Regions from separate parts of the Photobacterium sp. TY1-4 genome, predicted to be linked through region 2. Evidence: predicted binding sites of a transcription regulator. Region 2 holds the regulator's gene; each other region holds the start of a gene.

What was found. The regulator MetJ, encoded in region 2, represses methionine synthesis genes. The targets are predictions, from matches to a motif close to TTAGACNTNTANANGTCTAA.
Region 1: metE (5-methyltetrahydropteroyltriglutamate--homocysteine S-methyltransferase) is a predicted target of MetJ. The motif match lies at 5,634-5,653, and genes of this name have one in related genera.
Region 3: metN (methionine ABC transporter ATP-binding protein MetN) is a predicted target of MetJ. The motif match lies at 4,054-4,073, and genes of this name have one in related genera.

What each region holds. Positions count from the first base shown of each region.
Region 1 covers NZ_CP099734.1:2,133,859-2,144,065, forward strand. The annotation lists gene NH461_RS10020 (efflux RND transporter permease subunit) at 1-2,132, shown strand, start outside; gene NH461_RS10025 (META domain-containing protein) at 2,567-3,004, shown strand; gene metE (5-methyltetrahydropteroyltriglutamate--homocysteine S-methyltransferase) at 3,190-5,496, opposite strand; gene metR (HTH-type transcriptional regulator MetR) at 5,764-6,675, shown strand; gene NH461_RS10040 (DUF4250 domain-containing protein) at 6,767-6,955, opposite strand; gene NH461_RS10045 (hypothetical protein) at 7,153-7,824, opposite strand; gene NH461_RS10050 (GGDEF domain-containing protein) at 8,133-9,305, shown strand; gene glpA (anaerobic glycerol-3-phosphate dehydrogenase subunit A) at 9,511-10,207, shown strand, end outside.
Region 2 covers NZ_CP099734.1:220,828-231,034, forward strand. The annotation lists gene cytR (DNA-binding transcriptional regulator CytR) at 1-690, opposite strand, end outside; gene priA (primosomal protein N') at 865-3,060, opposite strand; gene rpmE (50S ribosomal protein L31) at 3,293-3,505, shown strand; gene NH461_RS01065 (malic enzyme-like NAD(P)-binding protein) at 3,808-5,058, shown strand; gene metJ (met regulon transcriptional regulator MetJ) at 5,127-5,444, opposite strand; gene NH461_RS01075 (O-succinylhomoserine (thiol)-lyase) at 5,629-6,798, shown strand; gene NH461_RS01080 (bifunctional aspartate kinase/homoserine dehydrogenase II) at 6,795-9,212, shown strand; gene metF (methylenetetrahydrofolate reductase) at 9,519-10,207, shown strand, end outside.
Region 3 covers NZ_CP099734.1:661,427-671,633, reverse strand. The annotation lists gene NH461_RS03310 (zinc-dependent metalloprotease) at 1-3,296, shown strand, start outside; gene gmhB (D-glycero-beta-D-manno-heptose 1,7-bisphosphate 7-phosphatase) at 3,375-3,929, opposite strand; gene metN (methionine ABC transporter ATP-binding protein MetN) at 4,252-5,286, shown strand; gene NH461_RS03295 (methionine ABC transporter permease) at 5,276-5,962, shown strand; gene NH461_RS03290 (MetQ/NlpA family lipoprotein) at 6,049-6,864, shown strand; gene ykgO (type B 50S ribosomal protein L36) at 7,009-7,149, opposite strand; gene NH461_RS03280 (type B 50S ribosomal protein L31) at 7,152-7,415, opposite strand; gene tsaA (tRNA (N6-threonylcarbamoyladenosine(37)-N6)-methyltransferase TrmO) at 7,562-8,266, shown strand; gene NH461_RS03270 (proline--tRNA ligase) at 8,397-10,112, shown strand.

The DNA.
Region 1 (10,207 bases), 1.7 Mb from region 2:
CAGTTGAAGTGTCCGTCCAGGGCTTTTTAGTCAACCTGGCACAATCGGTCGCGATCGTGATTGTCGTGCTGCTGATGTTCATGGGCCTGCGCTCCGGGATCCTCATGGGCGCGGTCCTGCTGCTGACAATTTTCGGCACCTTCATCATGATGAACGTGATGGGCATTCAGCTACAAATCATCTCACTCGGCGCGCTGATCATTGCGCTGGGGATGCTGGTTGATAACGCCATCGTGGTCACCGAAGGGGTGCTGATCGGTATTCAGCGCGGCCAAACCCGCCTTGAAGCGGCGGGGCAAATCGTCAAGCAAACCCAGTGGCCGCTGCTGGGTGCGACCGTGATTGCCATTCTCGCCTTCGCGCCGATCGGCCTGTCCGGCGATGCAACCGGTGAATTCCTCAATTCGCTGTTTAAGGTTCTGCTGGTATCGCTGTTTATCAGTTGGATCACGGCGATTACTATCACCCCGTTCTTCTGCCATCTGCTGTTTAAAGACGGCGAAGCCACGGATGAGCCGCAGGATATGTATCAGGGGTGGTTCTTCAGCCTCTACCGGACCCTGCTGACCGCCGCAATGCGTTTCCGGGCCGCCAGTATCGGGTTGGTTCTGGTCATGCTGATCGCAGCGGTGTACGGCATGGGGCATGTAAAGAATGTCTTTTTCCCACCGTCAAATACCCCGATTTTCTTTGTTGACGTCTGGATGCCGGAAGGCACCGATATCCGCACCACCGAAGATTTCATCAAACAAGTTGAAGACGACATGCTGCAGTACGAGACCAAGAACCATGTGGGCCTGAAAAACCTGACCTCGGTGATTGGTCAGGGGGCGCAGCGCTTCGTGCTGCCTTATGTGCCGGAAAAAGGCTATGCAGCTTATGCCCAGCTCATTATCGAGATGGACAGCCTGGAACAGCAAACCCGCAATATGCCGCAGCTCACAGACTATCTCCGAGCGACTTATCCGGAAGCTGAGTTCCGGGTCAAGTATCTGGAAAACGGCCCGACGCCACCAGCCAAGATTGAAGCGCGTTTCTACGGGGAAGACCCGCAGATCCTGCGTCAGCTGGCTGCTCAGGCCGAGCAGATCATGATTGCCGAACCGACGGCGGAGAATGTCCGTCACAACTGGCGTAATCAGGTCACGGTGGTTCGCCCGCAACTGAACCTCGCCCAGTCACGGGAAGTGGGGATCAGCAAACAGGATCTGGACACCGCGCTGCTGACCAATTTCAGCGGCAAGATTATCGGCACCTACCGCGAGCAATCGCACCTGATGCCAATCCTGGCCCGGGCACCGGAGCAAGAACGACTCGATGCCGACAGCCTGCACAAGCTGCAGGTCTGGAGTTCGGAATACAACACCTTTGTGCCGGTCAGCCAGATTGTGTCTGCGTTTGAGACCGAGTGGGAAAACCCGATCATCATGCGTCGCGATCGCAAGCGTATGCTGACCGTGATGGCCGACCCGATCCTGGGAACGGAAGAAACTGCAGACTCGGTCCACCGTAAGATCCGGAACGAAATCGAGGCAATTCCGCTACCGGAAGGCTACACCCTGGAATGGGGCGGCGAGTATGAAACCTCGCGGGATGCACAGACCAGCGTCTTCAGCTCACTGCCGATGGGCTACCTGGCAATGTTCCTGATCACCGTGTTGCTGTTTAACTCCGTGCGTCAGCCGTTGGTGATCTGGTTCAATGTCCCACTGGCGATTATCGGGGTTGCGGCAGGCCTACTGCTGCTCAATTCACCCCTGAGCTTCATGGCGATCCTCGGCATGCTGAGCCTGAGCGGGATGATTATTAAAAACGGCATTGTCCTGGTCGATCAGATCCGGGTAGAGCTCGACAGTGGCAAACCCACCTACGACGCCATTTTCGACTCTTCGGTCAGCCGGGTCCGGCCGGTGTGCATGGCGGCCATCACCACCATGCTGGGGATGGTCCCGTTGATTTTCGACCCATTCTTTGAAGCCATGGCGGTCACCATCATCTTCGGCCTGGGTTTTGCCACCCTGCTGACGCTGATAGTCTTGCCGGTTAGCTATGCGCTGCTGTTTCGGGTGCCCCATCCGCACCGCACAGGGGCGTCTGAGCGGGCGTCCGAACCGGCACTGGCGGCGTCATAATGTCATCACGCATCCTGTAATGTAAATTAAGCGACTCGCTGCTTTGCCCGCCAATCTGGCGGGCTTTTTTATCTCCGGCCGCCATTGCATTCACCCAGAAAATAAATCCTTATTGAACAAAGGCCTGAATTCGAAAATAAGCCGATAACTGACATCCGCCTAACATATCCCGCGTTGATTTTTGCCAAGCTATTCACGGCCATCGCTGTAACAGCACCATCTGACGTAGATTGACCACAGCTTCGGCCGCCCGGAGTGGCCCGGCAACCGCCTGTTCATGTTCAGTTCAAGCGAAACCGGGCATGATAAACAGACGTTCCGGGCTCCGGTCTCTATACTCAATAACGACAGCACATTGAAAAATATAGCGACAGCACCTTGAAAAATAGCAACAATTTATCCGAAATTATCCTTCATCCGTTGGGGAATGAATCATGAAAAAGCGCTTACTGACGGCTCTCGCCATTACCACCCTGCTCTCGGCGTGTGCCGCCGACAAGCCGACACCACCCAAAATGATCGCAGACACTGATCTGGCCACCCACAACTGGGTGCTAACCAAAGTCGACAGCTCCCCCGTTTCGCTCCCGGAACCTTTCTCCGCCCCGACCCTGCAGTTTGATCCGGATATGGCTGCTAACGGCCACTCCGGTTGTAACCGTTATTTCGGTCAGGCGGAGCTGAAAGCGGGCAAACTACGCATTGAGAAAATGGGCATGACCATGATGGCCTGTCCGGCACCGGCGATGGAAATGGAACAACTGATGAGTAGCACGCTGATGGACTGGAGCCAGGCCAGCATTGTTGGGAATGAACTGGTGCTGAGCAACCGGGAGCACACCCTGATCTTCAAACGTCAGGATAACCAGTAAGCCCGGTCGTAACGACACCGATTGCGTCCCGGTTCGGCATGGTCCGAACAGGTCAATGCCTGGGTAAATTCAGTCTGGAAGTGGATTCGCTAACTCAGCGGATCCGATGCTGAACGGATGAGAGCAAACAAAAAGAGCGCCGAAGCGCTCTTTTTTATGGGGTCGTCTGAGTGTATCCAGCCCGCTTAGCTGACTTTCGCCTGCCACTGTTCACGCAGTGCCTTGGCCGCAGTGACCATGTTGTGCAGGGCAGCTTCTGTTTCTTCCCAGTTGCGGGTTTTCAGGCCGCAGTCCGGGTTAATCCACAGTCTTTCAGCCGGGATCAGCGCTTCGGCTTTCTCGACCAGTTGGGTCACCTGCGCCACTTCCGGAATATTCGGTGAGTGGATGTCATACACACCCGGACCAATTTCATTCGGATAATCGAAGGCTTCAAAGGCTTTGAGCAGTTCCATATCCGAGCGCGAGGTCTCAATGGTGATCACATCAGCATCCAGGGCTGCCACCGACTTAATAATGTCGTTGAACTCGCTGTAACACATATGGGTGTGGATCTGAGTTTCCGGCTCTGCACTGGCCGCAGAGATCTTAAACGCATTCACCGCCCAATCCAGATACGTCTGCCATTGCGAGGCTTTCAGCGGCAGCCCTTCACGGATCGCCGGCTCATCGATTTGAATCACTTGAATCCCGGCCGCCTGGAGATCAGCCACCTCATCGCGCAAGGCCAGGGCAATCTGGTTGGCGATAGCTTCACGGCTCAAGTCTTCACGCGGGAAGGTCCAGCCAAGAATCGTCACCGGTCCGGTCAGCATGCCTTTCACCAGCTTGTCAGTCAGCGACTGCGCATAGGTGATCCACTCAACCGTCATTGGCTTGGCACGGTAAATATCCGACACAATCACCGCTGGTTTCACACAACGTGAGCCGTAGCTTTGAACCCAACCAAAACGAGTCACTGCGAAGCCTTCCAGCAGCTCGGCGAAGTATTCGACCATGTCGTTTCGCTCGGCCTCACCGTGAACCAGCACATCCAGATCCAGCTTCTGCTGACGTGCGATGGCATCGGCAATGTGCCCTTTCAGCGCCGTGTTGTAATCGGCTTCAGACAGACGACCGGCTTTGAAGTCACGGCGTTGCACCCGAATTTCATCGGTCTGCGGGAACGAGCCAATGGTTGTGGTCGGCAGCAACGGCAAGTTCAGGGCAGCACGCTGTTGGCGGGCACGCTCTGCATACGGTGCTTTACGCTCTGCCAGTGCCGGAGTGATCGCCTGAGTACGCTGACGGACTTGCGGATTATTGACCAATTCACTCGTCGCACGGGCCTGGATCGGCGCGCTGTAGTGCTGGCATTCCTGCACCGCGACGTCGCTACCGTCAAGTGCCTGGGCCAGCAGGGTCACTTCACGACATTTTTGTTTGGCAAACGCCAGCCACTGGCGGACTTCCGGGTTCAGCTCAGTTTCCAGGTCGAGGTCAATCGGGCTGTGCAAGAGCGAACAGGAGCTGGCCAGCCACAAGCGCTCACCCAATTGCGCTTTTACCGGGGCCAGGATAGACAGTTGCTGAGCCAGATCGGCCCGCCACACGTTGCGACCGTTCACAACACCGGCAGACAGCACCCAATGGGCCGGGAGCGCAGCTACAACGTCGTTCAGCTGCTCCGGCGAGGCCGACAGGTCGATATGCAGGCCATCGACTTTCAGTTCAACGATTTTTTCGAGGTGATGGGTGATGTTGTCGAAGTACGTCGTCAGCAACAGCTTGGTACTGCCGTTCAGCACCTGATACGCCAGCTTGAATGAGTCCGCCCAGGCCTGAGGCAGCTCCAGCGCCAGCACCGGTTCGTCAATCTGCACCCACTCAACGCCCAGAGCCGCCAGTTTATTCAGGATCTGCTGATAAGCGGTCAACAAACGCGGCAACAGGGACAGGCGGTCAAAATCAGCTTCTTTCTCTTTGCCCAGCCACAGGTAAGACACAGGCCCCAACAGCACAGGTTTCACTGCATGACCGGCTTTTTGTGCTTCCACAACTTCTTCAAACAGCTGAGTCCAGCTGACGTTAAACGTATCGTCTTTGGTAAATTCAGGAACAATGTAGTGGTAGTTGGTATTGAACCACTTGGTCATGTCCGACGCCGCGCAAGCACAGCCAGTCGGTGCTTTACCACGCGCCACGCGGAACAGGGTATCGAGATCCGGATGGCCGTGATTGTGGCGCTGCGGGATATGGCCCAGCAGCATGCTGGTTCCCAGAACATGGTCATACCAGGCGAAATCACCCACCGAAACATAGTCCAGTCCGGCACCGACCTGATCGCCCCAGTGACGGTGACGCAACAGGCTCCCCACCTCTTTCAGTTCTTGCTGGCTGATTTCTCCACGCCAGTATTTTTCCTGCGCAAATTTCAGTTCACGCTGGCTCCCCACCCGTGGGTAGCCAAGAATATGAGTCGTTGTTTTCGGCGTTGTCTGTGTTGTTGTCATCATCATTACCTTATGAATGCGGTTCCGTGTCGATGACTTCACAATGGCTGAACGCTGTTTGATGAACAATGTCTTAAAATTCAAACTGATCATGAAGAAATTTAATATTGATCATCTTTCATATCAAATTCACACGTTTAGACGTCCAGATGTTTACACATCCAATTTTTGGCGGTACAGTGAACTTCTCTCTTATCCGGGACGCATGAGTTGAACTGACAACCGATACGGATAAAGCACTTGCAACAGGGACGGTAAGCAAAAACCATGATTGAAGTTAAACATCTCAGAACACTCTCGGTACTGCGAGACACCGGCTCTCTGACGGCAACCGCCACGACCCTCTGCCTGACCCAGTCAGCACTGTCTCACCAGCTCAAAGATCTGGAGCAGCGGCTGGGCGGTCAGTTATTCTTGCGAAAAACCCGGCCGGTGAAATTTACCGCCGAGGGGGAAATTCTGCTCCGCCTGGCGGACGAACTGATCCCAAAAATTGCCAAAGCCGAGTATGAACTAGCCAGTCTGAAAGAAGACATCAACGGGCGGCTGCATATGGCGATCGAATGCCACTCCTGTTTCCAATGGCTGATGCCGGCTCTGAAGGAATATCAGATCCACTGGCCGAGCGTCACCCTGGATTTCTCCTCCGGCTTCGGCTTTGAGCCCCTGCCCGCCTTGGGTGCCGGCGAGCTGGATCTGGTGATCACCTCAGATATTCAGCCACGCAGTGAGGTTCACTTCGAGCCATTGTTTGATTTTGAAATGCGGCTGGTTGTCTCTCCCCAGTCTCCGCTGGCAGACAAGCCGTTTATAACGCCGCAGGATCTGGCCGATCAAACCATGCTGAGCTATCCGGTTCAGAAGGGACGGTTAGATGTGGTCAAACATTTCCTCCAGCCAGCCGACGTTGAGCCGAGTCACTGGAAGCAGGCAGATAATACTCTGATGCTGGTACAAATGGTTTCCGCCGGACTCGGCGTCGCCGCCCTGCCCAACTGGGCAATTTATGACTTTGCCCGTCAGGGATTGGTGGTCAGCAAACCGCTCGGTGACGGCCTGTGGCGGCGCTTATTCGCTGCCATTCGCGCCTCCGAGCGAGACCGACATTATTTGCAGGCATTCTTTGCCACCGCAAAACAGCAATGCCAAACCCATTTGGAAGGAATTAAAGCGGCTTAATGGCCTCCGCGCCCGAGCCGCTTTATCTCTCAGAGATGCCAGCTGATTCGGTCAACAGTCGATTTCATCAGCCGGGTTCAACAGACTGATCTTATTTATACTGATTGGAGATGGGATCATAGCGAAAGCCCAATGATTCCATCTTGTCGTTTAACTCGTCGTAATCCAGTTCATAACGGCTGACCAGATCATCAATCGACGAGCATTCCAGCCGCAGCTTCTCATTGACAATACCCAGCACGATATTGCCATCCATCTTCAACAAGTTTGTAATTTCCATGCTTCCCCCTGACCGAAACGACTTCAGTGACTCTCAGTAAGCATAGTCATTGTTGCTGTTGCTGGCCTGGTTACAAAACCTGCCGCGTTCCCTAACGACAGAGAAAACACGGGTGCAGATCCAGAAACATACAACTTTAGATGCAACATGAGCGCCATCTGGCGCTCATGCTCATCGAATCCGGTGTCGTATTCGCACTAAATAAATGCCAGTTGCAAACTGCCGGAAGCAACCAACAGCAGTGAGGCCGCCAGCAGTTGCCAGCGATTGACCGTTTTGGTCAGCAAGAGATGCCCGGCCCAGACCAGCAGTGACAACACCAGCAGCACCAGGGCGCCGACCACATCGTTCACCAGCAGCTCCAGTTGCGACTCATCCAGCCCGGACAGGGCCCACAGCATCGTCAGGACACTCAGCATTGCGCTGACAAAACCGGTAAACGGCAGAATCCGGTGAAACGCCTGCAACCGGGTCCGGGCCTGGGTCAGCAACAAATGCGCCAGCGAAGCACCGAACAGCGGCACAGCCATCAGGCTGAGCGCCATTTCCGGTACGCTCATTGAAGGCAACAACCCAAGCCAGCTTAGAATCGCCAGCGCATCGGCAGCATATAAAACCTTCAACGGACCCGCATCCCGGGTTTTACCGGTTTTCACCTGGAACGTGAAGTAGCTCAGTGTCAGCAACGGCAAAAGAGCGATAGGATGGCTCACAACAGCCAACAGCCAGCCCACCAGCAATACCGGTAACGTTTTGTGAACCCGACCACGCTGGCCCGGGCAAATTTCACCTTTGGTCAGCACCAGCGTCAGAATGAATTGCGCCCCGAGTAACGCAGGCACCAGAAATGTTAAATAACCTGTAAACATGAAGGAATCAGCACTATGAAAAACCGGCCGCCATCATAGCAAGTTCCCTTCGATTTTGCATAATCGCGCAACTTTCTCATACCGCTTTCGGATCAGTAAATCCTCGAGCTGGAGCACAGAAAAACCACCCTTAATCTGGATCAGTATCACGGTTTACAAACCCAAGCTGTAGAATAATTACCCACATATACACGGACAAATTGTGTTGTTTTTCAAAAGAAAAACATCCAGCACGCTCATAACATCAGTCATCCAGTGCCGTCCCCCGGTGCCAAATCGGGACGACAGCAACGAAGCCGGCGAAAGGAATGCAAGAAAATCAAGAGCAACTGATTAAGACACTGAAACTTTACGTGCCGGATCTCTGGAGCGCCAACGCCCACAGTGCCAGCTTCCAACATACCCGTAGTGGTTACTTACGTAACCGTGTCTCGATGTTGTGTATGGTCTGGGGAGTGCTCATCGTCCTGTGGGCACCATTCGACCTGTTTTTTCTGCCCGAACACCAAGGTGTACCGGCCGCCATCGCCCGTGTGGTCCTCGGGTTGTTTCTGTTTATGATTGCCAAGGTGAATAACCGGCAAACTTCGCTTCACAAAGCCCAATGGTGCATGACCCTGATGGTGTTCGGACTGAACCTGTTTTATCTCTACACCATGCAGATCCTGAACTATCCAGTGGTCTCCAGCGGGTTCCAGTATGGCTATACCTTATTGCCCATCCTTCACGTCGCCATCCTGACCATTTTGCCGGTGACCCTGAAAGAAAGCCTGGGTCTTTTGGCGATGACCGCAATCACCCAGATCTATGTCGGATTCCAGACCGAGCGTTTGTTTACCCCGGAGCATATCGCCGATCTCTGGTTACAGAATGTCCTGGCCCTGATGGTGATTTGGTCCCAGCTGTCCAAGCTCTATATGCTGATGCGTCTTTACCGACAGGCGACGCTTGACCCGCTGACCGGGATCTACAACCGCCGGATGCTGCTGCAACTGGCGCAGAAATCGTTAAAATCCTGCGAAGCCAAAGATGCGCCCTTCTCTATCCTGTTGTTCGATATTGACCGGTTTAAACGAATTAATGATACCTGGGGCCACAGCGCCGGCGATAAAGTCCTGCGCGGTTTTGCCGATTTCATGCAAACGCAGATCCGGAAAACGGACCTGTTCGGTCGTTATGGCGGGGAAGAATTCATTCTCTTTCTGCCGCGCTGTAACGGCGAAATGGCCGAGAAAATTGCCGAACGCATGCTCACTTCAATTCGCCAACTGGAATTGTCCTCAGGCTATGACGACACCACGCTCAAAATTACCACCAGTATCGGCATCGCCACCAACTCCGGGAGCGATACCCTCTCGTCCCTGATCGAGCGTGCCGACCGCGCGCTGTATGAATGTAAAGATTCCGGCCGCGACTGCTGCCGATTCCATCACGTCGGGCACCTGTATCTCGGCGATGCGCGTCGACGGGCTACGGCCTAATCCACAACGAACATCCTCATTGCTTTAAGCGCCTTTGGGCGCTTTTTTGTTATCCGAACATCAAAATCACTCGAAATCGACCTTCGTTCGCTCACCATATGGTTCAGATCAAATAATCCCCTTACTTTTCGTGTCATATTGGACCCATAAAACAAGGAATCAAACTAATTCCTCGGTCATAAACAATAAATAAGCGAATACGAACATGACACGTTGGTTTGAAACGGAAGTTGTAATTATCGGCGGCGGTGCCACCGGAACGGGGATCATGCGCGATTGTGCCCTACGTGGGATCCGCTGCATCCTCATTGAACGAGATGACCTGGCGTCCGGCACCACCGGACGCAACCACGGCCTGCTTCACTCCGGTGCTCGCTATGCGGTCACCGATCAGGAGTCGGCCCGCGAGTGCATTCAGGAAAACCGGATCCTGAAAAAAATCGCCCGCCACTGTGTCGAAGACACTCAGGGGCTGTTCATTTCATTGCCGGAAGACGACCTGGATTTCCAGGCGCAGTTCATCATAGCCTGCCGACAAGCGGACATCGATGTTGAACAGCTCGATCCGCAACAGGCGCTGGCACTGGAACCCAATTGTAATCCGGCGCTGATTGGTGCGGTCAAAGTGCCGGACGGCACGCTGGACCCATTTCGACTGGCTGCCGCCAATATGCTCGATGCCACCGAGCACGGGGCACGCCTGATGAACCACACTCAGGTCACCGGCCTGATCCGCGACGGCGATACCGTCAAAGGGGTCAATTGCCTTAACCTGCGTACCGGCGAGCATATCGCGATCTACGCTAAGCAGGTGATCAACGCCGCCGGGATCTGGGGACAACAGATCTGCGAATACGGCGATTTGTCGCTCAAGATGTTCCCGGCCAAAGGATCGCTGCTGA
Region 2 (10,207 bases):
GGCCGTGACGGCGCGGGCACCGGCGGCAAAGGTGAAGTCGCCCTTCACGGTGTAGGCCGGATTGAGCTCGACGCCGGCGCGGCGCAGGGCCTGTTGGTAGCCCTGGGAGCGGAACTGGCACAGCACGGCGGTGTCCGGTCCGGCAATTTGGGCGATCCGTTTGTGGCCCATCTGGGTCAGGTAGTTGACGGCTTCAAACGCAGCGGTCAGGTTGTCGATGTGGACCGTCGGCAGTTCCAGCTCCGGCGCAAATTCGCACGCCATCACCATCGGTGGCAGGTTTTTCTGCTCCGGCTTGCTGACATCAAACGGCAGATCCGTGCCGAGCAGCAGCATGCCGTCCGCCTGTTTGGTAAACACCAGGTTGACGAAGGAGTTTTCGCGGGTTTTTTGTTGCCCACTGTCACCCAGTAAGACCAGGTAACCGTGCTCCATTGCTGCTTCCTCAATCCCGCGAATGATCTCGGTAAAGTAGGGATCACAGATGTCCGGCACGATTGTGACAATGGTCTTTGATTCGTTACGACGCAGATTCCTAGCCAGGGAGTTGGGGGAATAGCCAGCATCCATGACGGCCTGCTCAACCTTTTTGCGGGTTGAGGCCGACACTTTTTCCGGGTTCATCAGGGCACGGGAGACCGTGGCCGTCGAGACGCCGGCTAGCTGGGCAACATCCTTCATTGTCGCCATAGTTGCAGTTCCTCTCTATTTATTATTTCTCTCATCATTGCCGGAGGATCCTAGCCAAACCGGGCAGATACCTATACCAGCGAGCCTACTATTGTAGGCGCTCCTTCCGGGATTAAACATGGTCAAATCAGCATAAATTACATTCGGGATGTGATGTAAGTCGCATTGTTCATTTTAAGTTAAATCCTGGGGTTCGACATCGATCGACCACCGAACTTTGCGGGCCAACGGCAGCATCTGGATGGCCGGTTTGGCCACGGTCAGCATGCGTTGCAGGGTTTTGCGATCCGGGGCCTGGAGCAGCAGCTGCCAGCGATAGCGCCCGGCTCGGCGGGCCAGCGGGGCCGGATTGGGACCGAGAACCGGCGTGTATTGGTCATACAGCGGGCTGGTTTCGAAAATCCCCCGCACCTGCTGCAAAAACTGTTCGGTCTGCTCGCTGCTGTTGGCCTCGGCCCGAAACAGCGCCAGATAGGTGAACGGTGGCAGCCAGGCCTGCTTGCGCTCGGTCAGGGCGCTGCGGGCGAAGGCGTCGTAGCCCTGGTGGAGCAGGGCCTGCAGCAGGGCATGCTCGGGATGGTGGGTCTGGAGCAGCACTTCCCCGGGTTTGCTGGCCCGTCCGGCCCGTCCGGCGACCTGGATAAACAACTGGGCCAGCCGCTCGCTGGCGCGAAAGTCGTTGCTGAACAGGGCGCTGTCGACATCAATCAGGCCGACCAGGGTGACATCCGGAAAGTGGTGGCCCTTGGCCAGCATCTGGGTGCCGATCAGGATCTGGTATTCGTTGTTGCGGATCGCTTCGAGGTAGTTTTCCAGGCTGCCCTTGCGCCGGGTGCTGTCGCGATCGATACGGACGGTTTTGTAGTCGGGAAACAGGGTTGCCAGCTGTTGCTCAAGTTGTTCGGTGCCGACTCCGACCGCATGGAGCTGGGTCGAGCCGCACTGGTGGCACTGGGGCATCACCGGCCGCTGAGTGGCACAGTGGTGGCAGCGCAGCTCGCCCGATTGCTGGTGGAAGGTGTAGTAGGCGTCGCAGCGTTGACACTCAGCCAGCCAGCCGCAGGCGTGGCACATGATGGCCGGGGCAAAGCCGCGGCGGTTGAGAAACAGCATCACCTGGTTGCCCGCTTCCAGGTGTTTGCGCATCTGGGCGATCAGCGGGGCCGACAGCCCGGCTTCCAGGTACAGCCCTTTGACATCCAGTACCCCGTGGCGGGCCTGGCGGGCATTCCCGGCCCTGCGGGTCAGGGTCAGGTGATGGTACTTACCGGTGTTGGCATTGTGCAGGCTCTCGAGCGCCGGGGTCGCCGAGCCGAGAATGATCGGAATGTTTTCCTTGCTGGCGCGCATCACTGCCAGATCGCGGGCATGGTAGCGCAGGCTGTCTTGTTGCTTGTACGAGGCGTCGTGCTCTTCATCGACAATGATGATCCCGAGGTTATGGCACGGGGTAAACAGCGCCGAGCGGGTACCGATAATAATCCCCGCCTGGTTGTCCCGTCCGGCCAGCCAGGCCGACAGCCGTTCGGTGTCATTGAGCCCGGAGTGGACGGTTTGCAGCGGCACATTGAAGCGGCGGCGAAAGCGGTTGATGGTTTGCGGGGTCAGGCCGATCTCCGGGACCAGGATCAGTGCCTGTTTGCCGGCGGCCAGCACCGGCTCAAGCAGATTGAGGTAGACCTCGGTTTTGCCGGAACCCGTCACGCCTTCGAGCAGGTAGCAGCCGAAGCCGGGATTGGCGTTGACGGATGCCACCGCCAGGGCTTGCTCGTCATTGAGCCGGGGCTTTTCTTCGGTGATGGCAAAGTCGTCGGTCCAGGCCCGTTGCGGCGGCCGGGCTTCGCAGGCTTCGATCCAGCCCTTGTCACTGAGGGTTTTGAGGATCGCGGCGCTGATCTCTTCGCCCAGCAGGGCTTCGTGGCTCCAGCGGTCGTTGCGCAGCAGGTTCAGGACCTGGGCCTGGCGCGGCGCCCGGGTCGGCAGCGGCTGATCGCGGCCGGCGTCGGTCAGCTGCCAGACCTTGAGGCTGGCCGGCGAGGCTTCGCGCCCTTTGCGCAGCAGGGTCGGCATGGCATTGGCTAGGGTATCGCCGAGCGGATACTGGTAATAGCTGCTGGCCCAGCGCAATAACTCGAACAGGGAGTCCGGCCACAGCGGTGCGTGATCGAGCACGGCCGAGATCCCTTTGAGCTGGTTGAGCGGGAAATCAGACTGGTCGGTGAGGGCTACCACCACCCCGACCAGTTGCTGGCGGCCAAACGGCACCCGCACCCGGGCGCCGACCACCGGGGCCTGGTCGGGCTTGATCAGGTAGTCGAACTGTTTATCCAGGGGAACAGGGAGTGCCACGCGGGCAATCTTGGAGGCCATAACAAACCGCAATTTTCAGCATTGACTAAGATCAGAGAGTGTACCTTGCCCGGAGGCAAGCGCAAAGTGGCGAAAAAGGGAGCGTATCAGTTGATTTGGACGGATTGTTTGATTACTATACGCCGCCTGAATTCGGTGTACTGGAACCCCATTACACCTATTGTTATTAACGACGTGTGGTGCCCGGCTTTGGATCGGGAGAGCGACACGGCCTTACTATTGAGGTTATCCCATGAAACAAGGTATCCACCCAGAATACGCAGAAGTAAACGCGAAATGTTCTTGCGGCAACGCGTTCGTATTCAAGTCAACTCTGGGCAAAGACATCAACCTGGATGTCTGTGACAAGTGTCACCCATTCTACACTGGTAAGCAGCGTCAAGTGAGCACCGGTGGTCGTATCGACAAGTTCAACAAGCGTTTCGGTGCGCTGTCTAGCAAGTAATTGCCAGCAGAATTCCGACAAAAGGGGACGCCAGGCGTCCCCTTTTTGTTTTCCCGCAGCCTGCGCGCAATTTAGTCTATTCTGCCGCGATTGCCGGACGGATCCGGGATGTTTACAGGCCAGTGCGACGATTTCCACCCATTTTACGGTATGCGGATCATAAATTCGCGATACCTGACTACAGCAGTGGGAGATTATTGGCTCGACCAGCCGGGCCCGGCTAGGATTTTCTACCGCTATAGCATATGATTTATCTCCCACTACCCAACTGAACCTCATTTTCTTTCAGGATCTGAAACACTATGTCTGAAGACTTTCGCCAACAAGCGCTTCATTACCATGCTTACCCTGTACCAGGCAAAATTGCCGTAGAGCTCTCCAAGCCTGCTGATACTGTTGAAGACCTTGCCCTTGCTTACAGCCCGGGTGTGGCTGAGCCGGTGCGTGAAATTGCCCAAAACGCTGACAATGTTTACAAATACACCGCCAAAGGCAATATGGTGGCGGTGATCAGTAACGGCACCGCGATCCTTGGCCTGGGCAACCTGGGCCCGCTGGCATCCAAGCCGGTGATGGAAGGGAAGGCGCTGCTGTTCAAGCGCTTTGCCGGCCTGGACTCGATTGATATCGAAGTGAAACACCGCACGATCGACGAGTTTGTTGATACTGTGGCCAACATCGCCGATACATTCGGCGGCATCAACCTAGAAGACATTAAAGCGCCGGACTGCTTTGAAATTGAAAAGCGTCTGATCGAGCGTTGCCAGGTGCCGGTATTCCACGATGATCAGCACGGCACCGCGATCGTGACTGCGGCCGGGATGCTCAATGCCCTGGAACTGCAAGGCAAAGAGATCAGCGAAGCCGTGATCGTCTGTCTGGGTGCCGGTGCGGCTGCCGTGGCCTGTATGGAACTACTGATCAAGTGCGGTGCACAGCGTGAGAAGATCTACATGCTGGATCGTAAGGGCGTGATCCATACCCGCCGTGACGACATCAACGAATACAAGCAGCTGTTTGCCAACAATACCGACAAGCGCACGCTGGAAGACGTGATCGAAGGCGCAGACATTTTTGTCGGCGTATCCGGTCCGGATCTGCTGTCACCGGAAGCCCTGAAGCTGATGGCGGACAAGCCGGTGGTCTTTGCGTGTTCTAACCCGGATCCGGAAATCAAGCCGGCGCTGGCGCATGCCGTGCGTGACGATTTGATCATGGGCACCGGCCGTTCGGACTATCCGAACCAGGTCAACAACGTACTGTGCTTCCCGTTCATCTTCCGCGGTGCCCTGGACGTGCGCGCCAGTGCGATTAATGACGAGATGAAACTGGCAGCCGTGAAGGCGATCCGTGAACTGGCCAAAGAGCCGGTCCCGGCAGAAGTGCTTAAAGCGGCTGGCGTGGACAGCCTGGCCTTCGGTCCGGAATACATTATTCCGAAACCAATGGATCCGCGTCTGCTGCCGCGCGTGGCCAAAGCCGTGGCGGTGGCTGCGGTTGAATCCGGTGTTGCCCGGATCGACATGCCGGTCAATTACATGGCTGATAAATAATTCAGTCGGATAGGAAAAAACCAGCCCACGGGCTGGTTTTTTTGTCTCTGGCGGCAGAAAAGCAGCGATTACTCGTTGATGTCTTCGTACTTGATGCCCATCTCGTCCATCAGGGCTTTGGCCTCGGCCGGCAGATCATCCGGGCGGTCTTTGCGGATGTCATCGTCGGTAGGCAGGGGCTGGCCGGTGTAGGCATGCAGGAATGCCTCACACAGCAGCTCACTGTTGGTGGCGTGACGCAGGTTGTTGATCTGACGGCGGGTACGCTCGTCAGTCAGGATTTTCAGTACCTTCAATGGAATCGAAACGGTAATTTTTTTGACTTGCTCGTTTTTCTTACCGTGTTCCGCGTATGGGCTGATGTACTCGCCATTCCACTCTGCCATTTTCTACCTTCTCAGCGATATTGGATTGAATAAATTAGATGATGGGTGAATTTTAGCGGGATTTACCGCCACAAGCAAAGACATATAGACGTCCAGAAGTGTTGACGTCTTTATGGATTATGGCTAATGTTGGTGCTCATCCGTTCTTCACCGCAGGGCCAGCCCTCAGACAAGGAAAGTAAATATGAGTGACAAGAAGCGAGCGACCGTTGCCGTCCGCACCGGGATCGAATCGGACACCCAATATAATGCGGTGGTGCCGCCTATCTACCTTACTTCGACTTATAGCTTCTCACAACTGGGGGAAGTACCGCAGTTTGACTATTCCCGCTCGGGCAACCCGACCCGCAATACCTTGGCTGAAGCGCTGGCTGCGCTGGAAGGGGGCGCCGGGGCCGTGGTGACCAACTGCGGTACGGCGGCGATTAACTTGCTGGTCACTGCCCTGCTGGGGCCGGATGATTTGGTGGTGGCTCCGCATGACTGCTACGGCGGCACCTACCGCCTGTTCCATACCCGGGCTGAGAAAGGGGATTTTCAGGTCTGTTTTGTCGATCAGACCGATCCGGCCGCGCTGGCAGCGGCACTGGCCAAGCAGCCCAAACTGGTCTGGGTGGAAACACCATCCAACCCGTTGCTGCGGGTGGTCGATATCGCCGCGGTGTGCGAACAGGCGCACCAGACCGGGGCGCTGGTCGCGGTGGACAACACTTTCCTGTCCCCGATCCTGCAACAGCCGATCGCCCTGGGCGCGGATTTTGTCGTCCATTCGACCACCAAGTACATTAACGGTCATTCCGACGTGCTCGGCGGGGTGCTGATTGCCAAAGCATCGGAGCAGGCGGAAACCCTGGCTTGGTGGGCCAACTGTATCGGTGCCACCGGGGCGCCGTTTGATGCATACCTCACGCTGCGCGGACTGCGGACCCTGGCCCCCCGGATGAAGCTGCACGAAGAGAACAGCGCCCGGATCCTCACTTACCTGCAAAGCCAGCCGCTGGTCGGGCAAATCTATCACCCGAGTCAGCCCGAACATCCGGGCCATGCGATTGCCCTCAAGCAACAGCAGGGATTTGGCGCTATGCTCAGTTTTGAAATGGCCGGCAGTCAGGCGCAGCTGGAATCGTTTGTCCGCCAGCTGCAATGCTTTTCTCTGGCGGAGTCCCTCGGCGGGACCGAAAGCCTGATCTGCCATCCGGCCAGCATGACCCACCGGGCGATGTCGGATGCAGCGCAGGCCGAAGCGGGCATTAAGCCGTCCCTGCTCCGGTTGTCCGTGGGACTGGAAGATGCCGATGATTTGATTGCCGATTTGGCGCAGGCGTTTGCCCTGGCAGCGGAGGTGACGGAATGAGCCAGCCGACAGCACGACAGCTCCACAAATTTGGCGGCAGCAGCCTGGCCGATCCGGCGTGTTATCGCCGGGTGGCCGAGATCATCGGTGAATATGCCGGTCCTGAAGATTTGATTGTGGTTTCCGCCGCCGGCAAGACCACCAACCAATTGATCGCCTGGGTCGAGTTGCTGCGAAAAGATGGCCGACAGGCCCATGAGGCGTTGCAGGAACTGCGGGCGTTTCAGCAGGCGCTGATCAGCGAGCTCGTGACCGGCCCGGCTGCGGATGAGCTGCAAACCCAGCTCCACCTGGAGCTGAGTACGCTGGCCAAGCTCAGCGGTCCGGATTTGACGGAAGCGGCGGTGGCCGCGGTGCTTGGGCATGGCGAGCTGTGGTCTGCCCGGTTGCTTGCTGCGTTGCTGGCGCAGCAGGCGATGCCGGCGACCCATCTGGATTCCCGGACGTTCTTGCGGGCCGAGCGGGCCGCGCAACCGGAAGTCGATCGCGCCCTGTCCTGGCCGCTGCTGACGGCTGAGCTGGCCCAGCACAGCCGGCACCGGATTGTGATCACCGGATTTATGGCCCGCAACGCAGCCGGTGAAACCGTGCTGCTGGGTCGCAACGGCTCGGATTATTCTGCGACGGTGATCGGCGCTTTGGCGGAAGTGGCACGGGTGACGATTTGGAGCGATGTGGCCGGGGTGTACAGTGCCGATCCGCGATTAGTCGCCGATGCCTGCCTGTTGCCGTTGCTGCGGCTCGATGAAGCCAGCGAGCTGGCCCGTCTGGCAGCGCCGGTGCTGCACAGCCGCACGCTGCAGCCGGTGGCTCAGAGCGCAATTGATTTGTCTCTGCGTTGCAGCCATCAGCCGGAAGCGGGTTCGACCCGGGTTGAGCGGGTGCTGGCCTCCGGGCGCGGTGCGAAAATTATCACCTCGCTTGATGATGTCTGCCTGATTGAGCTCGACATTGCCCGTTCGCATGATCTGGCCCCGATCCAGGCTGAGCTGGCCAGGTTGCTGCAACGGATCCAACTGCCGCCGCTGGCGCAGAGTGTCGAAGCCGACAAGGGCCGGATCCGGCTCGCCTATACCCGGGAAGTGGTCAACGGGGTGCTGGGCTCGCTGCAGGACAGCGGGATCACCGCCGAGCTGCGTCTGCGGGAAGGCTTTGCCATGGTCGCGGCTGTGGGTGCCGGGGTGATCGGCAACCCGGTCCATTGCTACGGCTTTTCGCATCAGCTCAAGAACCAGCCGGTGGAATTTATCAGTGAATCGGAGCAGGGGCTCAGCCTGGTGGCGGTGCTGCGCCGGGTCGATACCCGGGCGCTGATTGGCCAGATCCACCAGAGCCTGTTCCAGGCCCAGAAGCGCATTGGCCTGGTGCTGTGCGGCAAAGGCAACATCGGCAGCCGCTGGCTGGAACTGTTCCAGGAAGAGCAGGCCAATCTGGAAAAACGTCACGGCAAGAGTTTTACCCTGATTGGTGTGGCCGGGAGCGACCGCCACTGGATTGATTTTCAGGGCATCGATCCGGCGCGGGCGTTGACGGCGTTTGAAGATGAAGCCGTTGCGTATGGTGAAGGGGAGTTGTTCCAGGCCCTGGCCAACCATCCGTATGATGATGTGGTGGTGCTGGACGTCACCGCCAGTGCGTCACTGGCGGCGAAATATCCGCAAATTGCGGAGATCGGCCTGCATTTGATCTCAGCCAACAAGGTGGCTGGTTCGGCGTCGGGGTCGCAGTATCATGCGGTGCAGGATGCTTTTGCCAAAAGCGCCCGGCACTGGCTGTATAACGCCACGGTCGGGGCGGGACTGCCGGTGAACCACACGGTACGCGATCTGTTGGAGAGCGGGGATGAAATCCTGGCCCTGTCGGGGATTTTCTCCGGTACCTTGTCCTGGCTGTTCCAGCAGTATGACGGCAGTGTGCCGTTCTCCCAGCTGATTGAGTTGGCCTGGCAGCAGGGACTGACGGAACCGGATCCGCGCCATGATCTCGATGGCAGCGATGTCATGCGCAAGTTGGTGATCCTGGCCCGCGAATCCGGGTTGAAGCTGGAGCCGGAGCAGGTCCGGGTAGAATCCCTGGTCCCGGAAGCGCTCGCATCGCTGAGCCTAGACGGTTTCTTTGAGCAGGGGGAAGTGCTGGACCAACGGCTGGCCAAGCGCCTGGCAAAAGCCCAGAAAGAGGGCCTGGTGCTGCGCTACGTGGCGCGGCTGGATAAGCAGGGCCGGGCGGTGGTTGGCGTTGAGGCCCTGCCGCCGGAACATGCGCTGGCCAACTTGTTGCCGTGCGACAACATCTTCGCGATTGAAAGTCGTTGGTACCGGGATAATCCGCTGGTGATCCGCGGGCCGGGGGCCGGTCGGGATGTGACCGCCGGGGCGCTGTTGTCAGATATCAACCGTCTGGCGGCCCTGTTATAGCGAGTGCGTATTTGCATCCGATCCTGTTTTTTCCTACCGGAGCAGTGAAAATTGCCGCCTATACTTGTCTTGCTGGCGGTAACCTCTCCCTGGAATTCAAAAGCCCGCAGACTGCGGGCTTTTGTGTTTTAGCCGGGTTGCCGATAGATGAAGATCGTGCACGATCAAGTTGAATAAATTTCATGATGGGCAGGTTGACAAGAAATTGGTTACAAGACATTCTGTAGACATATAGACGTCTAAACGGTTATTTGACGTCATCACGGATTAGGACCGCGGCCGGGGCCGGAGCAGAAGGAAAAAATTATGGGGTATTCATACGCAAGCCATTTTGACACGCTGAATCAGAACATTGCCGATCTGAATGGGAACATCAATGTGTCATTTGAATTTTTTCCGCCGAGCTCTGCGCAAATGGAGCAGACGCTGTGGGAGTCGATCCACCGTCTGAAAAATCTCAAGCCGAAGTTTGTGTCGGTGACTTACGGTGCGAACTCCGGTGAGCGGGACCGCACCCACTCCATTATCAAAGATATCAAAGAGCAGACCGGCCTGGTCGCTGCCCCGCACCTGACCTGCATTGATGCGACCCGTGATGAGCTGCGTGCCATTGCCCGGGATTACTGGAACAACGGTATTCGCGATATTGTCGCCCTGCGCGGGGATCTGCCGGAGAAAGGGGTGAAGCCGGATATGTATGCGGTGGATCTGGTCAAACTGCTGCGTGAAGTAGCGGACTTTGATATCTCCGTCGCGGCGTACCCGGAAGTGCATCCGGAAGCCAAAAGTGCCCAGGCGGATCTGATCAACCTCAAGCGCAAAGTCGACGCCGGCGCCAGCCGGGCGATCACCCAGTTCTTCTTTGATGTCGAGAGCTACCTGCGTTTCCGGGACCGCTGTGTGGCCGCCGGGATCGATGTCGAGATTGTTCCGGGGATCCTGCCGGTGTCGAACATGAAGCAGGCCAAGCGTTTTGCCCTGGCCAACAATGTCAA
Region 3 (10,207 bases), 440 kb from region 2:
TCGGGCGCTGGACCGATGTCGAAACAGATAACAGCCCTCTGGTTAAGATTCCCGGGACTTACCAGGAATACCGCTGTGAAGAAGACAGCTACGGCGACTGTGTCAACAAAGAAGAAGAAAACAAGGACGATGATGTTACCTGGCAGGAAAAAACCTTCTTCACGCCGGAGTATAAAAAATTAGCAGTGGTGGAGCGCGATATTGATGATCTCCTGACTTACTCGACCGGTTGTTACACTCCCGTTGGTGATGCACGACTGGCCCGCGACTGGCAAGGCTATGAAGTGGCAGCTGATGGCTCCCTGAACATTGAAATTGAACAGGACTACCAGATCACCAATCAATGGAATTGCTTGATCAACGCCTTATTCCAAAGCGATGACGGACTCGACTTTAACAACCTGACCTTTACCGTCTCCAACCACTACTCGTTTGTCCCGCTCAACGAGATCCGGAGCGCCGAGTATGAGCCGATCCTGTACCCGAAAGGCGATGAAGATACCTTCGGTATGTTTGCCACCGAGGTTTCCCGCCCGGATCAGCTCGGTAATAACACCCTGGATGGCAACCGCGTTCAATATATGCACCGCTTTAATCCCAGCCAGGCACAAATTGACTACCATCTTTCAGATAGCTTCGATCTCAACGCATCGACCGCGTTTTATAAGCAAATCACCAAAGATGTCATTGCCCGAATTAACCCACAGCTAGCCAAAGCTGGTGTCCCGCAAATTAAACTGCACGATCCTTCCGGCAAGCGCTCGGGTGACTTGCGTTATAACGTGATTAACCTGATTGACGAACCACTGGCAAACGGCCTGGCCGGATATGGTCCGTCCGCGGTGAACCCGGTCACAGGCGAGATTGTTCACGCCCATGTCAACCAGTACTCCGGCGGATTGGAAAGTATCGCCAATGTCCTGTGGGATCGGATTGCCAATCAGTACAACAACGGCAATATCGTTACTGCGCAAACGACAACCACATCGTCTGCCAAGTCCGACACCAGCATCAATACAGCAAGGGACACCACAGCCCAGCTACAGCGCCAGACACATAACAGCGGGCTCTATCACCCGACAGCCGATACTTTGCCAAAAGTTCTGAGCCAACCAGAGCAAGAGTCATTTGAAACGGTTCTGCGTGATTACGTTGCCCTGCAGCAAGTCCCGGAACAGGATATGAGCGCCCTGGATATTATCCAGCTCCGCGAGCTGGAGCAGCAGGTCTGGAGCGAGCACAATATGTACCCGATCGCCAGCTTGTGGTCGAGCGCAACAAAGAAATACTTGCCGAGAATGGTGGTCGCCGGTCAATCGATCGACTTTGACAGCCCGCAATCGTATGTCTGGGCAGATGAGGCGCATAGTCAGCTGAAAACCTGGGACGCGCTCGATCTGAGCCAGCAACATCATGTCGGGCAAGTACTTGCCGGGATCTATTACGCCAAAACACTGGTGCATGAACTAGGCCATAACCTGGGCCTGCGCCACAATTTCAAAGGCAGTAATGATGATCAGAACTACTTCTCTGAAGCGCACGCCCACAACCACGGCCTGGAATATGTTCCAGCCTACAGCTCAATCATGGACTATAACCCATCGCTGCTGGATGCACTGCCCGTATTTGGTCTGTATGACACCGCGGCGCTGCGATTTGCCTACAAGCGCCAGGTGGAGTATTCCCTACATGACAGCGCCGAAGGTGCCGAAGCTAAAACATCGCCTCAGTTCTACACGCTCAATCATTATGATGAAGAGCTGAAAAACACCTTCTTCGCCGCAGGATCGTACCTGCCGGAGCGCCTCAGTGACGGCGTCCTCAGCGCAGCCGTTGTAGACGGTGTACTGGATGACAAATGGAGCGACAAAGCCCCGGGCGATAAAGTGATGCGCGAGTATAAGTACTGTACCGACGGGAATGTCAGCCTGAATACAGATTGTAACCGCCACGATGAAGGCCGAAACCACGCCGAAATTAACCGTTTCTACTGGCAGCGTTATTACGAGCAGCACGACATGCGGACCAACCGTATGGGTAAAAAGAACTTTGACGAAAGCAGCCTGGAAGATTATGCCCAGCGTAGGATCAACGACTTTATGAGCTGGCGGGAAGTACTGCAAAACTTCGATCGGATGAAACAGTACCTTCCGTTTAATACCAATAATTGGCTCCTGTTGCATAAAGTCGATCCAGCCTGTAATGCCAAACCATTATGGCCGGAGTCGGACTTTAACTATGACTTCTACTGTGGCCTGCCCCGAGCTGTCGATGAGCTGCGCAATAACCTGATCCAGGTGGTGCTCCAGCCGGATCAAGTGTGTGAAGTCAAAGATGCAGACGGTGACGTTCAGTACCAGCGCCTGCACGACATCATCAACGAGAGTGCACTGCGCAGCGCCCTCAAGCAAGGCGAGGTTCCGCACAGCTGTTTCCACCCAGAAGTTAGTAAGTATCTGGCCTCAACAGGCCTGACCGTCACTGCAGAAGCGGGTAAGATGCTCAACAGCGGCAAAGCGCCAAATACCAATCCAAAGTACAACTACGTCGGCATGTTCGACTACTACGGATTCTGGCCGGACAAGTTCGCTTCCATGGCAACCCTGCTAGAGCGGGACGGCATCCGCCGCACCACCGACCGGACCGATACCGCCTTGGCGGATCTCCCGTATGTCGTGCCGGGCGACGGTGGTACCTTCTACAGCTATGATGTCTTCAAATACCTGCTTCAGGATATCGCGCTGGGTACCAACATCATGAACCAGGTCTTCTATCCGGATCTGTTCCGTGACAGCGAAGGAAAGGTCACAAAACCGCAAGGTGATTTCATCCACTTTGACCCGGATACCAAAGTCGAGGCAGCCCCCTATTATGCCCGCTCGATCAAGCGCTATTTTGATCTGCCGGCCAAAGGGGAATACAGCGAAATCGAAGCCCTGCTCAACCTGGTGGTTCAGTTCCGCAGCAGTGACAACGGCGAATTTACCCGCGGCAATGAACGTGCCCAGTACGTCGCCATCCGTAGCAATGACGACCACCTGGCAGAGACCGTTCGCTATCAACGTCAGGATGGCCGCTACTACTATGCTACACCGAACAATGCCTTGGCCTTTGAGATGATCAAAACGCTGGAAGAGTTCCAGGCACTGCGCGATCCGGCGACCGATAACAATACGCTACAACTAGAGTATATTGATTTGGCCGACTTTGAGGATCCAGCGCAGCAGCCAGCCATGCTGAAAAAGATGCAACGCTATCAAGATGTCCTGGAGATCCTGCCAATTTATAATCGCTAATCTCTTCAAACCTTAAGCAAACAGGTCGCCTCGGCGACCTGTTTTTTTATCTCTGGAAGTGGTGTACTGTTTTGCGGTTTAACGCGCAGCCAGCCAGGCCGGAACATCCGCTACGCTGTCGAGCACGGTATCGGCCAGTGCTTCGCCGGCTTCGGTGATCGGTTTACCGGTACGCACCAGGATCTTGGTGCCGACGTCTGCCGCCTGCGCCGCTTTCATGTCATCGGTTTTGTCACCAATCATCACCGAGTTGGCCATATCGATTTTCAGGAAATCGCGGGCTGAAATGAACATCCCCGGATTCGGCTTGCGACAGTTACAATCCTGCAGGTAATCCCCTTTCCCTTCCGTCGGATGGTGCGGACAGTAATAAATCCCGTCAAATTCCACCCCGTTGTCGACAAAGTTCCAGTCCATCCACTCGGTCAGGGTCAGGAATTCATCTTCGCTGTACATGCCACGGGCAATCCCCGCCTGGTTGGTGACCAGGACCAGCAAATAGCCCATCGCCTTGAGCTTTTTACACGCCTCAAAAACACCGTCGACATACTCAAAATCATCGACGGTGTGCACATAACCATGATCCACGTTAATCACGCCGTCACGATCAATAAAAACTGCGGGTTTGGCCAAAAGTCAGCCCTCTGTCTGTCTACATTACTGGCGCGATTATGACACGGCTCACCCCGGGATTCATCCGTTTATCCGTCCGGTTTCTGCCAGGGCGACAGATTTTGGCTCAAGTCAAGAAAGCCTTTTAGACGTCCAGACGTAAAAATATCTATTGACTTAGCCGTCTAGACACCCTAGCATCAACCACATAAGCGTTTAGGAAACACTTTACGCACAAACTAATTACAGTGTAAACACAATAAACAGCAACAAATTAAACCATTATCACCCATTTTTGCCCGGTGAATTGTATTGGGCAGCAGCAAACAGCTCAGGAAGTTCGATGATAGAAATCAATAGAGTGAACAAAGTGTTCTATCAGGGAGAAAAGGAAATCAACGCGCTGCGTGATATCAACCTCTCCATTGAGCAAGGCACAATTTTCGGCGTGATCGGTTCATCCGGTGCAGGGAAAAGTACCCTGATCCGCTGCGTGAACCTGTTAGAAAAACCCACCAGCGGCCATGTGATTGTCGATGGTGTCGATTTGACTCAGCTTTCCGCCCAGGAGCTGACGTTAGCCCGGCGTAAAATCGGGATGATCTTCCAGCACTTCAATCTGTTGTCTTCCCGGACGGTGTTCGACAACGTGGCCCTGCCGCTTGAACTGGCCGGCACCAAAAAAGCGGACCTCAAAAGCAAGGTTACTGATCTGCTGCAACTGGTGGGGCTGGCCGACAAGAGCAGTGCCTACCCGTCCAACCTAAGCGGCGGCCAGAAACAACGGGTAGCCATCGCCCGGGCCTTGGCGTCCGATCCGAAAGTCCTGCTGTGTGATGAAGCGACCAGTGCGCTGGATCCGGCCACCACGCAGTCAATTCTAGCGTTGCTCAAAGAGATCAACCGCAAGCTGAACCTGACTATTTTGCTCATCACCCACGAAATGGATGTGGTGAAAAACATTTGTAGCCAAGTGGCAATCATCGGCGATGGTGAACTGGTCGAGAAAGGTCCGGTCGGCGACATCTTTGCCCATCCGAAAACGGATCTGGCCCGGGAGTTCATTCGCTCAACCCTGGATCTGTCAATCCCGGAAGACTACCGCGCCCGGCTCACCGACACCCGGGTTGAGAACAGCTACCCGCTGGTTCGCCTGGAATTTACCGGCGCTTCCGTGGACGCTCCGCTGATCAGCCAGGTGGCCCGCGAATTTAATATCGATATCAGCATTCTGAGCTCCGATATGGATTATGCCGGCGGCGTCAAATTCGGCCTGATGCTGGCGGAGTTTTTCGGCACCGAACAAGCAGCAGAGCTGGCCATTGCCTTCCTGCGCGATCACAAGGTTAATGTAGAGGTACTGGGTTATGTTGCTTGAAACAATTGCGAACTGGTGGCAGGCCAATGAACGCCTGACATATTTACTGATTGAGGCGCTGGGTGAAACACTGGTGATGGTGTTTGCCTCCGGCCTGATAGGCTTCGCCATCGGGATCCCGGCCGGTGTCGCCCTGCACCTGACCAAACAAGGCGGGCTGCTGGAGCACCCGACGCTGAACAAGGTTCTGGGGACCGTGACCAATATCGGCCGCTCGATCCCGTTTATTATCCTGCTGGTTGCCATCATTCCGTTTACCCGTTTTGTGGTTGGCAGCTCAATTGGGACCGCCGCGGCAATTGTGCCGCTGACCGTTGGCGCCATTCCGTTTATCGCCCGCTTGGTTGAAGGGGCGCTGCTGGAAGTACCAGGCGGCCTGGTCGAAGCTGCCCAGGCGATGGGTGCCACACCGCGCCAGATCATCAGCAAGGTGCTGCTGCCGGAAGCCCTGCCAGGGATTATCAACGCCATCACGATTACGCTGGTGACCCTGGTGAGCTACTCCGCCATGGCCGGCACTGTCGGCGGCGGCGGTCTGGGCGATGTCGGGATCCGCTACGGCTACCAGCGTTTCGACGGCACCGTCATGCTCATCACCGTGGTCATGCTGGTCATTCTGGTGCAATGCATTCAGTCTGCCGGTGATCATCTGGTCAAGCGTGTCGATCACCGCTAAGTCCACCCGATACGAACCACAACGTAAGCACAACAAAACAATTTACGACTAGGATTATGGAAATCCCGCTTTTAAGGAGAAGTAACATGGCGTTTAATCTGAAAAACCTGTTTGCAGTTGCCGGCCTGGCCTCGGCACTGGTTCTGACCGGCTGCGGCGAGAAAGAAGCTGCGGTAGACAACAGCAAAATTAAAATCGGTGTCATGGCGGGTGCAGAAGCACAGGTGGCTGAAGTGGCTGCCAAGGAAGCCAAAGACAAATACGGCCTGGATGTTGAGCTGATCACCTTCACCGACTACGTCTCACCGAACGCAGCACTGGAAGAAGGCTCGATCGACATCAATGCGTTCCAGCACAAACCATACTTGGATCAGCAAATCACTGACCGTGGCTACAAATTTGCAATTGCCGGTAACACGTTTGTCTACCCGATCGCCGCTTACTCGAGCAAAATCAAATCCATCGATGAGCTGAAAGAAGGCGATCAAGTCGCGCTACCAAACGATCCGACCAACCTGGGCCGCTCACTGCTGCTGCTGCAACAGCAGGGCCTGCTGACCCTGAAAGACGGGGCTGGCCTGACGGCAACCGTGCTGGATATTGTCGAGAATCCGAAGAATCTGCAGATTGTTGAGCTGGAAGCAGCCCAACTGCCGCGTTCACTGGATGATGTGCAACTGGCGATCATCAACACCACCTATGCCAGCAGCATCAACCTGACACCAGAGCGTGACGGGGTATTCGTCGAAGACAAAGATTCACCTTACGTGAACCTGATTGTGGCCCGCGAAGACAACGTGAATGCTGAAAACGTGCAGACTTTCGTCAAAGCCTACCAATCTGAAACCGTGTATGAAGCGGCCAAAGAAATCTTCCAGGGCGGCGTCGTGAAAGGCTGGTAAGTTCAAGGCCCGTTTTTTCAAGGTTGATGACTTCAAAGTTGATCACTTCAAGGCGACTGTTCCTTCCTGAAACAAGCCTCGCCCCTCCAATCGGAGGGGCTTTTTTATCGCTGCCGACCAGCGCTTGCTGCCGGCTCTATCTCGTTAACGTTTTTTTACCCGTCCCTGAACCGCTTTGAACCGCGGGTTGGATTTACAAATCACATAGATCCGTCCGCGCCGTTTCACAACCTGGCAATCCCGATGGCGCAATTTGGCACTTTTGAGTGAACTGAGTACTTGCATGATCACCCCTCCTGCTTGGCGCCGAAGCGACCGAATCGACGGTTAAAGTGGGCCATCCGCCCTTCACTGCTGACCACCCGCTGCTTGCCGGTGTAAAACGGATGCGAAGCCGAAGACACATCCAGCGTGTAGTACGGATAGGTGTTACCGTCTTCCCATTCAATGGTGCGTTCGGTCTTCAGCGTCGAGCCGACCAAAAAATACTGATCCACACTGGTGTCGTGGAAGACCACGGTGCGATATTCCGGGTGAATACCTGGTTTCATTTGAACTCCTTGAGCAATGTCCGGCCAGTGAACACCACAAACCGGATTGTTATGTTATAACATATTATTTGACATCAATTCTCATTAAAAGATCAAGCACTATTTTTATGCTATCGTCAGCGCCAGACTGAAAAAGGCCCGATATCATGAGTTATCAGATTGATCCGATTGGCGTGATCCGCTCGCCGTATAAAGAAAAATTTGCCGTCCCGCGCCAGCCCGGACTGGTCCCCAGCGCCCGCTCGGAACTGGTGCTCCAAGGGGAAGCCAATGCCCTGGAGGCTGTCCGGGGCATTGAGCAGTTCAGCCACCTGTGGTTGCTGTTTTTGTTTGATCAGAACCTGGAGGCAGGCTGGCGTCCGACCGTTCGGCCGCCGCGCCTCGGCGGGAATGAACGCATCGGCGTATTTGCCAGCCGCGCGACCTTTCGTCCCAACGGGATCGGGATGTCCGCGGTTGAACTGATCGGCGTGCGCCAGCATGGTGGCGATGTGATCCTCGAACTCGGTGGCGTGGATCTGGTCGACGGCACCCCGATAGTCGACATCAAGCCCTATATTCCCTACTCCGACAGTCTGCCCGACGCCATCGGCGGGTTTGCCAGTGAGAGCCCGCCGACGCTACCGGTACACTTCAGTCCCAAAGCCGAGTCACAACTGCACGGCCGCCACCTGGCCCGTCAACGGGCGGTGATTGAAGAAGTACTGGCGCAGGATCCACGCCCGGCTTACAAAAAAGGCAAGCCGGATCCCAAGGAGTACGCCGTGCACCTGTTCGACTACAATGTAAAATTCAGTGTCAGCGACGCGCAGATCACCGTCCATACGCTGGCGCGTCCGGTCACAAAATAACAGCCGCCAACCGCTTGTTCTCTTTGGCGAACCGGCAATAGGCTGTTAATATATGCGGTTATCGCCCTAAAACGGCGGGCGGGGCTGGCCCCGAATCCAATTCATTTCATCTAACCAACGGATACCATCAATGCGTACCAGTAAATATCTTCTTTCAACGCTGAAGGAGACTCCAAACGACGCAGAAGTGATCAGCCACCAGCTGATGCTACGTGCAGGTATGATCCGTAAGCTGGCTTCAGGTCTATACACCTGGCTACCTACAGGTCTGCGTGTTCTGCGTAAGGTCGAAAACATTGTTCGCGAAGAAATGAACAATGCAGGTGCAGTCGAAACATTAATGCCCGTGGTTCAGCCCTCTGAGCTGTGGGAAGAAACCGGTCGCTGGGACAAGTTCGGTCCTGAGTTGCTGCGTATCGCTGACCGCCACGACCGACCGTTTGTGCTGGGCCCAACGCACGAAGAAGTGATCACCGACATGGTTCGCAACGAAGTGAAGTCGTACAAACAACTTCCTCTGAACCTGTACCAGATCCAGACCAAATTCCGTGACGAAGTACGCCCACGCTTCGGGGTAATGCGCTCGCGTGAATTCATCATGAAAGATGCTTACTCGTTCCACCTGGACAAAGAGAGCCTGGTTGAAACCTACGAGATCATGCATCAGGCATACTGCAACGTCTTCAGCCGTATGGGTCTGGACTTCCGTCCAGTACTGGCTGATACCGGCTCGATCGGCGGCTCCGGCTCGCACGAGTTCCACGTTCTGGCCGAGAGCGGTGAAGATTTGATCGCCTTCTCGACTGAGTCTGAGTACGCGGCCAATATCGAAAAAGCAGAAGCACTGACACCGGCAACCGAGCGCGCTGCGCCGACCCAGGAGATGACGCTGGTGGATACGCCGAACGCCAAGACCATCGACGAGCTGGTTGAACAGCACGGGATCGCGATCGACAAGACCGTGAAAACCCTGTTTGTGAAAGCTTCGGACGACGTTGAAGCAGAACTGATCGCCCTGATCATCCGTGGCGACCACGAGCTCAATGAAATCAAAGCAGAGAACCTGTCTTGCGTTGCTGCGCCACTGGAGTTTGCCACCGAAGAAGAAATCCGTGCCATCGTGAATGCCGGCCCTGGCTCACTGGGTCCGGTCAACCTGCCGGTACCGTTTATTGTTGACCGCACTGTCGCTGTCATGAGTGACTTCGGTGCCGGTGCCAACATCGACGGCAAACACTACTTCGGCATTAACTGGGATCGTGACGTGGCGCTGGGCCAGGTCGAAGATCTGCGTAACGTGGTGGAAGGTGACCCAAGCCCATGCGGCCAAGGCACCCTGCTGCTCAAGCGTGGCATCGAAGTCGGCCACATCTTCCAGCTGGGCAACAACTACTCCAAAGCGATGAACGCGGCGGTACTGGGCCCGGATGGCAAAAACGTGATCATGGAAATGGGCTGCTACGGCATCGGCTGTACCCGTGTGGTTGCTGCGGCGATTGAGCAGAACAACGACGACAACGGTATCATCTGGCCGGATGCGATTGCCCCGTTCCAGGTGTCGATTGTGCCGATGAACATGGCGAAATCAGACGAAGTCCGCGACGCTGCTGAAAAGCTGTACGCTGACCTGACCGCTGCTGGCATCGAAGTCCTGTTTGACGATCGCAAAGAGCGTCCGGGCGTGATGTTTGCCGACCACGAGTTGATCGGGATCCCGCACACCATCGTCATTGGTAACCGCAGCCTGGAAAACGGCGAGATGGAATATAAAGACCGTCGTGCCGGCACCAAAGAAGGCGTACCTGTGACTGAAATCGTGGACTTTATTCAGCAAAAGCTGGCTTAATCCACCACTCTCATGCAATGAAGCCTCCCTTGCGGAGGCTTTTTTGATGACCGTTTTCCTGACCCACGGCGGACTCCAGGACACCTGCCGCAGAT